2 regions of the Brucella cytisi genome follow, and region 2 is predicted to be linked to the other one. Evidence: predicted binding sites of a transcription regulator. Region 2 holds the regulator's gene; the other holds the start of a gene.

Region 1 (4,214 bases), on a different contig from region 2:
ATTATCTGTGCCGATGAAAGCGTTCATACGTCGGTCGGACTTGAGGAGCTGGCCAAGCGCTACGACGCGGTGAACATAAAGCTCGACAAAGCAGGTGGACTGACTGAAGGTCTCATCATGCGAGACAAGGCAATCAACTACGGTCTTCAGATCATGGTCGGCTGTATGGTCGGCACATCGCTCGGCATGGCGCCAGCTGTTCTGCTCGCCCAGAAAGCCAATGTGGTTGACCTTGATGGCCCGCTACTCCTCGCCCATGATCGTGACCCAGGCTTGCGCTATGATGGGGCTCTGGTTTACCCGCCGGAAGCCGCCGTCTGGGGCTGACTTGCACGTTGATAACTCTCGCTCGCGGTTCCGCTTATCGGAGCGAGAGCATCTTCGAAAATGTCCGCACAAGCGTCCCAGGTGAACTGCCTGAGCACCTGTGCGGGCTCGAACGGCTCCATTTGCAGGGCTGACAGACACGCCTTCCCAAGATCTTCGGAGAGAACGCCTGCCCCGGTTGCCACCACGACATCCCGTGATCCGGGAACGGGATAGGCCGCCACCGGCAAGCCGGAGGCAATTGCTTCAAGCAAGACGAGACCAAACGTATCTGTCCGGCTTGGGAAGACAAACACGTCGGCTGCGGCATAGGTGTTTGCCAGCGTTTCACCTTCCTGCTTCCCGACAAACACAACCTCCGGGAAACGCGCACGCAGATCGTTGAGGGAAGGACCATCCCCGACGATCAACTTTGTGCCGGGAAGATCAAGCTCCAGAAACGCTGGCAGGTTCTTTTCCGTGGCGACGCGTCCCACACAAATGAACACCGGACGTGGCAAGTCCTTGACCACTTCCGGCCGAGGATAAAACAGATTGCGATCGACACCGCGCGTCCAGAGGTCCAGCCGCGTAAAACCTCGCCCCTTGAGATCATCCACAATAGATTGGGTCGGTACCAGCGTATGCTGGGCCGCATTATGGAAACGTCGCAGGAAAGCATAGGTCCATTGTGGCGGGACAGGAAAGCGTTCCGCAAGATATTCGGGAAACCGCGTGTGAAAGCTTGTCGTGAAGGACCAGCCCATTTTCAGGCAGGCGCGCCGTGCCATAAACCCGAGTGGTCCCTCGGTTGCAATGTGCACATAGTCCGGTCGCATGACCTTCAAACGTCGTCTAAGCGCACCTGGCGTCGTCAAGGCGAGCCGGATTTCCGGATAGGTCGGACAGGGGACCGACCGATAATCCAGCGGAGATATGACGGTGACGTTGTATCCGCGCTCAATCATCAGATCACGACATTTGGTCAGCGTGCGCACGACGCCGTTGACTTGAGGATGCCAGGCGTCGGTAACGATGACAATTTTCTTCATCAGCGGAAGGTCGCCAGTTCGCGGACGGGAAGTGGGAGCTGGATTACCCTATCCTCGTCACGCTCTTCACTGTCGGAATTGACAATACCTGTCGTCGGGCGGCGATCACGGCGTTCCGTCCATTCGATGAGCTCCATACGGCCATCGAAATGTTCAATCACGGCCGTGCAGCTTTCCACCCAATCGCCCGTATTGATGTATTCCACGCCATTCATGCTCTCGATCGTGGCGTGATGAATATGGCCGCAGATCACACCATCAACCCCGATACGCTGCGCTTCTTCCGAAACCACGCTCTCGAACTGACCAATGAAATTGACCGCCTTTTTGACGCGAAACTTCGCCCAGGCTGAAAATGACCAATAGCGCAGGCCGAAAAGCGAGCGAACCCGGCTCATAACCGTATTTATCCAGATCGCTGTGTCGTATGCCCAATCACCCAGATAGGCGATAAAGCGGGCATTGCGTACAACCACATCGAACTGATCACCATGGATTACCAGAAACTTGCGTCCGTCTGCCGTCTCATGGATCGCGCGGTTCATCACTTCGATGCCGCCAAAATGCGTTCCCTGAAAATTACGCAGGAACTCATCGTGATTACCAGCAATGTAGATGATGTTGGCACCCTTGCGGCTCTTGCGGAGCAGCTTCTGGACTACGTCATTATGCTCTTGCGGCCAATGCCAATTGCGCCGCAGGCGCCACCCATCGACAATATCGCCGACAAGATAGATCGTCTCGGCTTCATGATAGCGAAGAAAATCCAGAAGCAGTTCCGCCTGTGCGGCCTTGGAACCGAGATGCACATCCGAGATAAAGAGGGTTCGGAGTTTTCTGGGCTGAGGAGCTTCGGTGCTCATGTGGTTGTCCCCTTCAATGGCAACCTGATCTGAGCGCAGAAAACCCGATTCATGTCACAGAGATATGACGGTCGGCTTTGAGGCGCGGAAGGTAGCATCCGCGCCTCTTGTTGTGTCCACTTTAGGCGACAAGTCCCACAGTTGGGCCGACATATCGCGACTGCGGACGAATGAGCTTGTTTGCCGCCACCTGTTCACGACAATGCGCTATCCAGCCCATGGCCCGCCCCATAGCGAAAACGCAAGTGAAAGCCTCACGTGGGAACCCCAGTTGTTCCAACAACAAAGCAGTATAGAACTCGACATTGGTTTCGAGGGAGCGGTCCGGTTTGTGGCGCTTTAGAACTGCGATAGCGGCTTTCTCAACGGCCTCGGCCAATTCAACGCGGTGTTTTCCACGCCCTTGTTCTAGGGCTTCGATGTGCTTCAATGCACCTTTCAAGGCACCGGCGCGTGGATCGCGTACACGATAGACCCTGTGACCGAACCCCATCAGTCTGTCTCCATCCGCAACAGCGGATTCAAGCCAACGCTCCGCGTTGTCGGGTCTACCGATTGCATCCAGCATATCGAGGACCGGGCCGGGTGCACCACCATGCAGCGGTCCTTTCAGTGCGCTGATTGCGGCAAGCAGCGATGAAGTCAATCCGGCTCGTGTCGATGCCACGACACGCGCAGCAAAAGTCGATGCGTTCAATCCGTGGTCTGAAACCGTCATAAGATAAGTGTTCAGCCCCGCAACTTCTGCTTCATCCGGCATTCCCGCATTCATCATACGAAGGATGTCAGCGCTATGGGGAAGCGTCGGATCAGGATGTATCGGACGGCGCCCCTTCTGGCCCCTCAGAATGGCCGTCGTAAAGACCGCCGGTGCCGCCATCAGGTGTAAGGCTGCGGTCAGATCATCGTCATCAGGGATGCGTGCCATCAATGCGCGAAGCGCTTCTATGGGAGACATTTCCATCAATGTATCGTCAAGCGCATCCGTATGATGATATACCTGTACGCGCGCTTCACCGAGCGCTTTCTGAAGTTCCTCCCCTTTGGGAAGATCATTGAAAAAGCCGCCCCACAGAAGTTCTATTCCATCTTCGACGCTGCTATGCGGGACCAGATCGTCCAGCGACCGACCGCGAATAACCAGCCTGCCTGCAAGCCCATCGACGTCTGACAACACGGTTTCAGCAGCAATCACATCTTCAAGTCCGCTATTCATAATTATTCTCCTTGTTTGCCTTTCGACATTGAATCCAAGTATAGTTGACGTCAATCTTGACGAAATAGATCAATGTAGGGGGCAATAATGGACTGGCTAACTACGGAGGAAGCCCTCGCTGTTCTCCAGACAAAGCCGCAGACTCTTTACGCAAATGTGAGTCGCGGGCGTATCCGTTCCAAGCCATTGCCGGATGATCCGAGACGCAGCCTCTATCGGTCGGAGGATGTCCATCGTCTGGCTGGCAAGCGTCCCGGTCGCAAGAGAGATAGCGTGGTTGCCGCCGACACCATTCGTTGGGGCCTGCCGATCATGCGCTCGGGCATTTCGACCATCCTGGATGGCCGCTTGCTCTATCGCGGCTGCGACGCTGCTGAACTGTCCGAAACAGCAACGCTGGAGGAAGTGGCTGCACTGCTGTGGCAGATGGATTTCGACGGTATCATCAGCAGTGACAACGAATCGACCTTGAACATTCGTCAGACCGAGACTGGGCCTCTGGAACGGCTGTTTACTGTCTTTGGTGTTCGCGCTGCGAATGATCTACCCAGTTCGGGACGTTCAACATCGATTCTGCAGCAAGAGGCTTTTGGTCTGCTGCAACTGTTTCACAATACCGTTCTTGGCGTTTCCGCATCGAATATGCCGATGCATGAACGCATTGCTCAGGCTTGGCAAAAGCCGCAGGCAAGTGATGTGATCCGGCGCATTCTTGTGCTTCTGGCCGACCACGAACTCAATGCATCGGCATTCGCTACACGCGTTGCAGCGTCTACA
Region 2 (4,214 bases):
TCAATTTCTTCGGCCTGCCGCGTTCCGCGTCACTGGTCGGTGGTCTGGTGCTGACGCTGATGACGCTTCCCACCATCATTATCGCGACCCGCGCCGCCCTTCGCGCGGTGCCGCCGTCGATCCGCGCTGCGGCCCTCGGTCTTGGTGCATCGAAAACACAGATGGTGTTCCACCACGTCCTGCCGCTTGCCGCACCCGGCATCCTGACGGGAACGATCATCGGCCTTGCCCATGCGCTTGGTGAAACCGCGCCGCTTCTTCTCATCGGCATGGTGGCTTTCGTCGCCGACGTGCCGTCCACGCCAATGGATCCAGCGACGGCATTGCCTGTACAAATCTACATGTGGGCGAATGAAGCAGAACGCGCCTTTGTGGAACGCACGTCAGGCGCTATCATCGTCCTGCTTCTGTTCCTTGCCGTGATGAATATTGCAGCAATCATTCTGCGCCGCCGCTTCGAGCGCCGCTGGTAAACGGGAGTCGAAAGCTATGAACCTGATGACTGAACGATCTCTCGAGAAAGCCGTAGGAGAAAAGATGAACGCCAACGCCAATTCCATAAAGATGCGCGGCGACAAGGTTTGCGTATTTTATGGTGAGAAGCAGGCGCTGTTCGACGTCGATCTGGAAATCCAGGAAAAGATGGTCACGGCGCTGATCGGCCCTTCGGGTTGCGGCAAGTCTACCTTCCTGCGTTCGCTTAACCGCATGAACGATACGATCGAAGGCTGCAAGGTCGGTGGCAAGATCACGCTCGACAATGAAGACATCTACGATCCGAAGATCGATGTCGTCGAACTGCGCGCCCGCGTCGGCATGGTGTTCCAGAAGCCGAATCCGTTTCCGAAGTCGATTTATGAAAATGTCGCCTACGGCCCACGTATTCACGGTCTCGCCCGCACCAAGGCCGATCTTGAAGAAATCGTCGTGACGAGCTTGCAGAAGGCGAGCTTGTTCGAGGAAGTGAAGGATCGTCTGCACGATGCGGGCACCGGTCTTTCGGGTGGCCAGCAGCAACGTCTTTGCATCGCACGCGCGATTGCGGTGAGCCCGGAAGTCATTCTCATGGACGAACCGTGCTCGGCGCTCGACCCGATTGCGACCGCGAAGGTGGAAGAGCTGATCGATGAACTGCGCCAGAACTATACGATCGTGATCGTCACGCACTCCATGCAGCAGGCCGCGCGTGTTTCGCAGCGCACCGCCATGTTCCACCTCGGCAATCTGGTCGAAGTGGGTGACACGGAAACCATGTTCACCGCGCCGACCGAAAAGCGCACGCAGGACTACATTACCGGACGCTTCGGCTGATCCGCAACTGCGCTTCAACAGATAGACAGTGCGGCTTCCCCGCAATTTATATTACGAGGTCTACTATGCCGTCTCAGCATACCGTTCGCTCCTACGACGAGGAATTGAAGTTTCTCTCCCATAAGATCGCCGAAATGGGCGGACATGCGGAACGTATGGTCGAGCAGTCGGTCGCCGCTATCGTCAATGCGGACAATGCGCTCGCACAGCGCGTCATCTCCGACGATCTCATTCTCGATGCCAGCGAGCGCGAGATTGACGACAAGGCTGTGATGATTATCGCCAAGCGTCAGCCCATGGCTGTGGACCTGCGCGAAATCATTGGCTCGATCCGCATCTCTGCCGATCTGGAACGCGTGGGCGATCTGGGCAAGAACATTGCCAAGCGCGTTGCCGCCGTTTCGGAATCGCGCCAGCCGGTAAAGCTTTATCGTGGGCTCGAAACACTCGCTGAGCTGGCGCTGACCCAGCTCAAGGATGTTCTCGACGCCTATGCGTCGCGCTCGGTGCAGCAGATCAATGTCGTTCGCGACCGCGACGACGAGATTGATGCCATGTACACGTCACTGTTCCGCGAGCTGTTGACCTACATGATGGAAGACCCGCGCAATATTTCCGCCTGCACGCATCTTCTGTTCTGCGCAAAGAATATCGAGCGTATCGGCGATCACGCGACCAATATTGCGGAGACCGTCTACTACATCGTGACCGGCCTGCAAATGCCGGCCGAACGACCCAAGGAAGACCTGAGCCACGGTATTGTCGTGGATGAGGCGCGTAAACCCTGAACTGCAGCCGACCGGACCACACGGTCCGGCGGTTGAGAATGAGTGAATAGCGCGGCGGCACGCGGTCGATTGGGGGATTGTATCTACCGCCCGCCGAATTTGGATAGGGAAATACTGGATGTCACAGGCACCCAAAATCGCTGTGGTAGAAGACGAAGAGGCGCTGAGCGTTCTTCTTCGCTATAATCTTGAGGCAGAGGGCTACCAGGTCGATACAATGCTGCGCGGCGACGAAGCCGAGATCGCCTTGCGCGAGAACGTACCGGATCTGCTCATTCTGGACTGGATGTTGCCGGGCGTATCGGGCATCGAGCTCTGCCGTCGCCTGCGCCAATGGCCGGAAACCGAACGCCTGCCCATCATCATGCTGACGGCACGTGGCGAGGAAAGCGAACGTGTTCGGGGCCTGAGCGTCGGCGCGGACGACTATGTCGTGAAGCCATTTTCGACGCCGGAATTGCTAGCGCGCGTCAAGGCGATGTTGCGCCGGTCGAATCCGAGCATTCTTTCGCATGTGCTGAAAGTGGGCGACCTGGTTCTCGACCGTCAACAGCATCGTGTCTATCGCAAGGAAAAGGAAGTTCGTCTCGGACCAACGGAATTCCGCCTGCTCGAATATTTCATGATGTCGCCCGGTCGTGTCTTCTCACGTAGCCAGCTTCTGGATGGCGTTTGGGGACCGGACATCTATGTCGACGACCGCACGGTGGACGTCCATGTCGGACGGCTGCGCAAGGCGATCAATGTCGGTCGTGCGCTCGATCCGATCCGTACCGTTCGGGGTGCGGGTTATTCTTTCGGGTGACCGCTGCGGTCATTTCGGCGTCAGGAACTGAACTTGTCCGACCCGCCACGGTATCCGTGGCGGGTCGTTTTTGTTTAAGACCCCGCTTTGCAAGGTGCGGATCGTGCTCGCCCGATTCGCATTGCAACAACCCGAAACGGGTCTCAAAAGCACAATCTCACGCGATGTTACAAATCTGTTGTCAAAGTTGACAAAGAGCAATGGAACCGGCCTGGAAGCAGAAATTCTACAGAAGATTTGAAACGCCACAAATGTGTATGCAAAAAAAGTACAAGAAAAAGTGAATTAAGGCAGCGATATGGCGTGTATTGCGAGACTTTGAATCTCGTGAAATCAATATCTTACCTGAATTGCTAATTCTCGTTAAGGAATTATTAATATATTTAAAGGGCTTGTAGGCACATTCGCAATCTCGATTCGGAATTGTTTTAGGACTTTTCAGCGGTCTCCAGCATTGTTGGGATTTGACCTGTTGCCTTTTTTTGGCCTAAAAATTCCAAAACCTTGAATTCGATTGAGCGACTGTAGGACGTGAGATTTTGATCTTCGTCCTCTTTGACTTGCACCGCAGTCAGACGTTCGCGCGCATCATTCCAGATGTGTTCGCCTGAATGGATGACTGGATCAGTTAAGGGTCCTAATATGAGACTGAGCCATTGACGCGCGCCGCGAAGTGGAAATTGCCCGCTCTTATCGGGCTGGTGATTGCGCCTTTCGTGGTGACCGGTTGCACGACAACCGGAACCTCGGGAAAAGCCAATTCGGAAAAGACGGCGGCAAGCCACGTCAAATCCGTCAATGGCGTGAAGACCTACACCTACACCGCACGGGACAAGAATTGCCTTGAACGTGCGATGTTCTTCGAATCCAATCGTTCGAGTTCCGACGGTCTTCTGGCTGTTGGTACGGTGGTCATGAACCGTCTCGCGTCGGGACGTTATCCGGATACGATTTGCGGTGTCGTCGGTCAGAAGAACCAGTTTGCGCCCGGTGTGCTTACCCGCCAGATGAATTCCAAGGCGCTGCCTGATGTTCAGGCCGCTGCCGACGCGGTTCTGAAGGGTGAGCGTCATCCGAAGCTCAAGAACGCCATGTTCTTCCACACGGCGGGTCTGAAGTTCCCTTACAACAATATGCATTACGTGCTCGTAGCCGGTGGAAATTCCTTCTACGAGAAGCGCAATCGCGACGGTTCGCTGCAAAATCCGGTTCCGCAGGAGCCATACAATCTGGCTATGGCCTATTCGCCGCAATCACCTTCCGTTCCACAGGATCCGTCTTATGATGTGACCCTGCCACAAACCGGCCCA

The links. The regulator PhoB, encoded in region 2, activates phosphate uptake and scavenging genes when phosphate is short. The targets are predictions, from matches to a motif close to TGTCATNNANCTGTCAT.
Region 1: AAE521_RS03010 (UDP-2,3-diacylglucosamine diphosphatase) is a predicted target of PhoB. The motif match lies at 2,275-2,291, and genes of this name have one in related genera.

The regions. Positions count from the first base shown of each region.
Region 1 is NZ_JBCAUP010000002.1:160,284-164,497, reverse strand. It holds gene dgcA (N-acetyl-D-Glu racemase DgcA) at 1-327, shown strand, start outside; gene AAE521_RS03015 (glycosyltransferase family 4 protein) at 297-1,358, opposite strand; gene AAE521_RS03010 (UDP-2,3-diacylglucosamine diphosphatase) at 1,358-2,221, opposite strand; gene AAE521_RS03005 (citrate synthase/methylcitrate synthase) at 2,343-3,437, opposite strand; gene AAE521_RS03000 (citrate synthase) at 3,525-4,214, shown strand, end outside.
Region 2 is NZ_JBCAUP010000013.1:159,400-163,613, reverse strand. It holds gene pstA (phosphate ABC transporter permease PstA) at 1-473, shown strand, start outside; gene pstB (phosphate ABC transporter ATP-binding protein PstB) at 538-1,311, shown strand; gene phoU (phosphate signaling complex protein PhoU) at 1,377-2,099, shown strand; gene phoB (phosphate regulon transcriptional regulator PhoB) at 2,218-2,904, shown strand; gene AAE521_RS14620 (cell wall hydrolase) at 3,561-4,214, shown strand, end outside.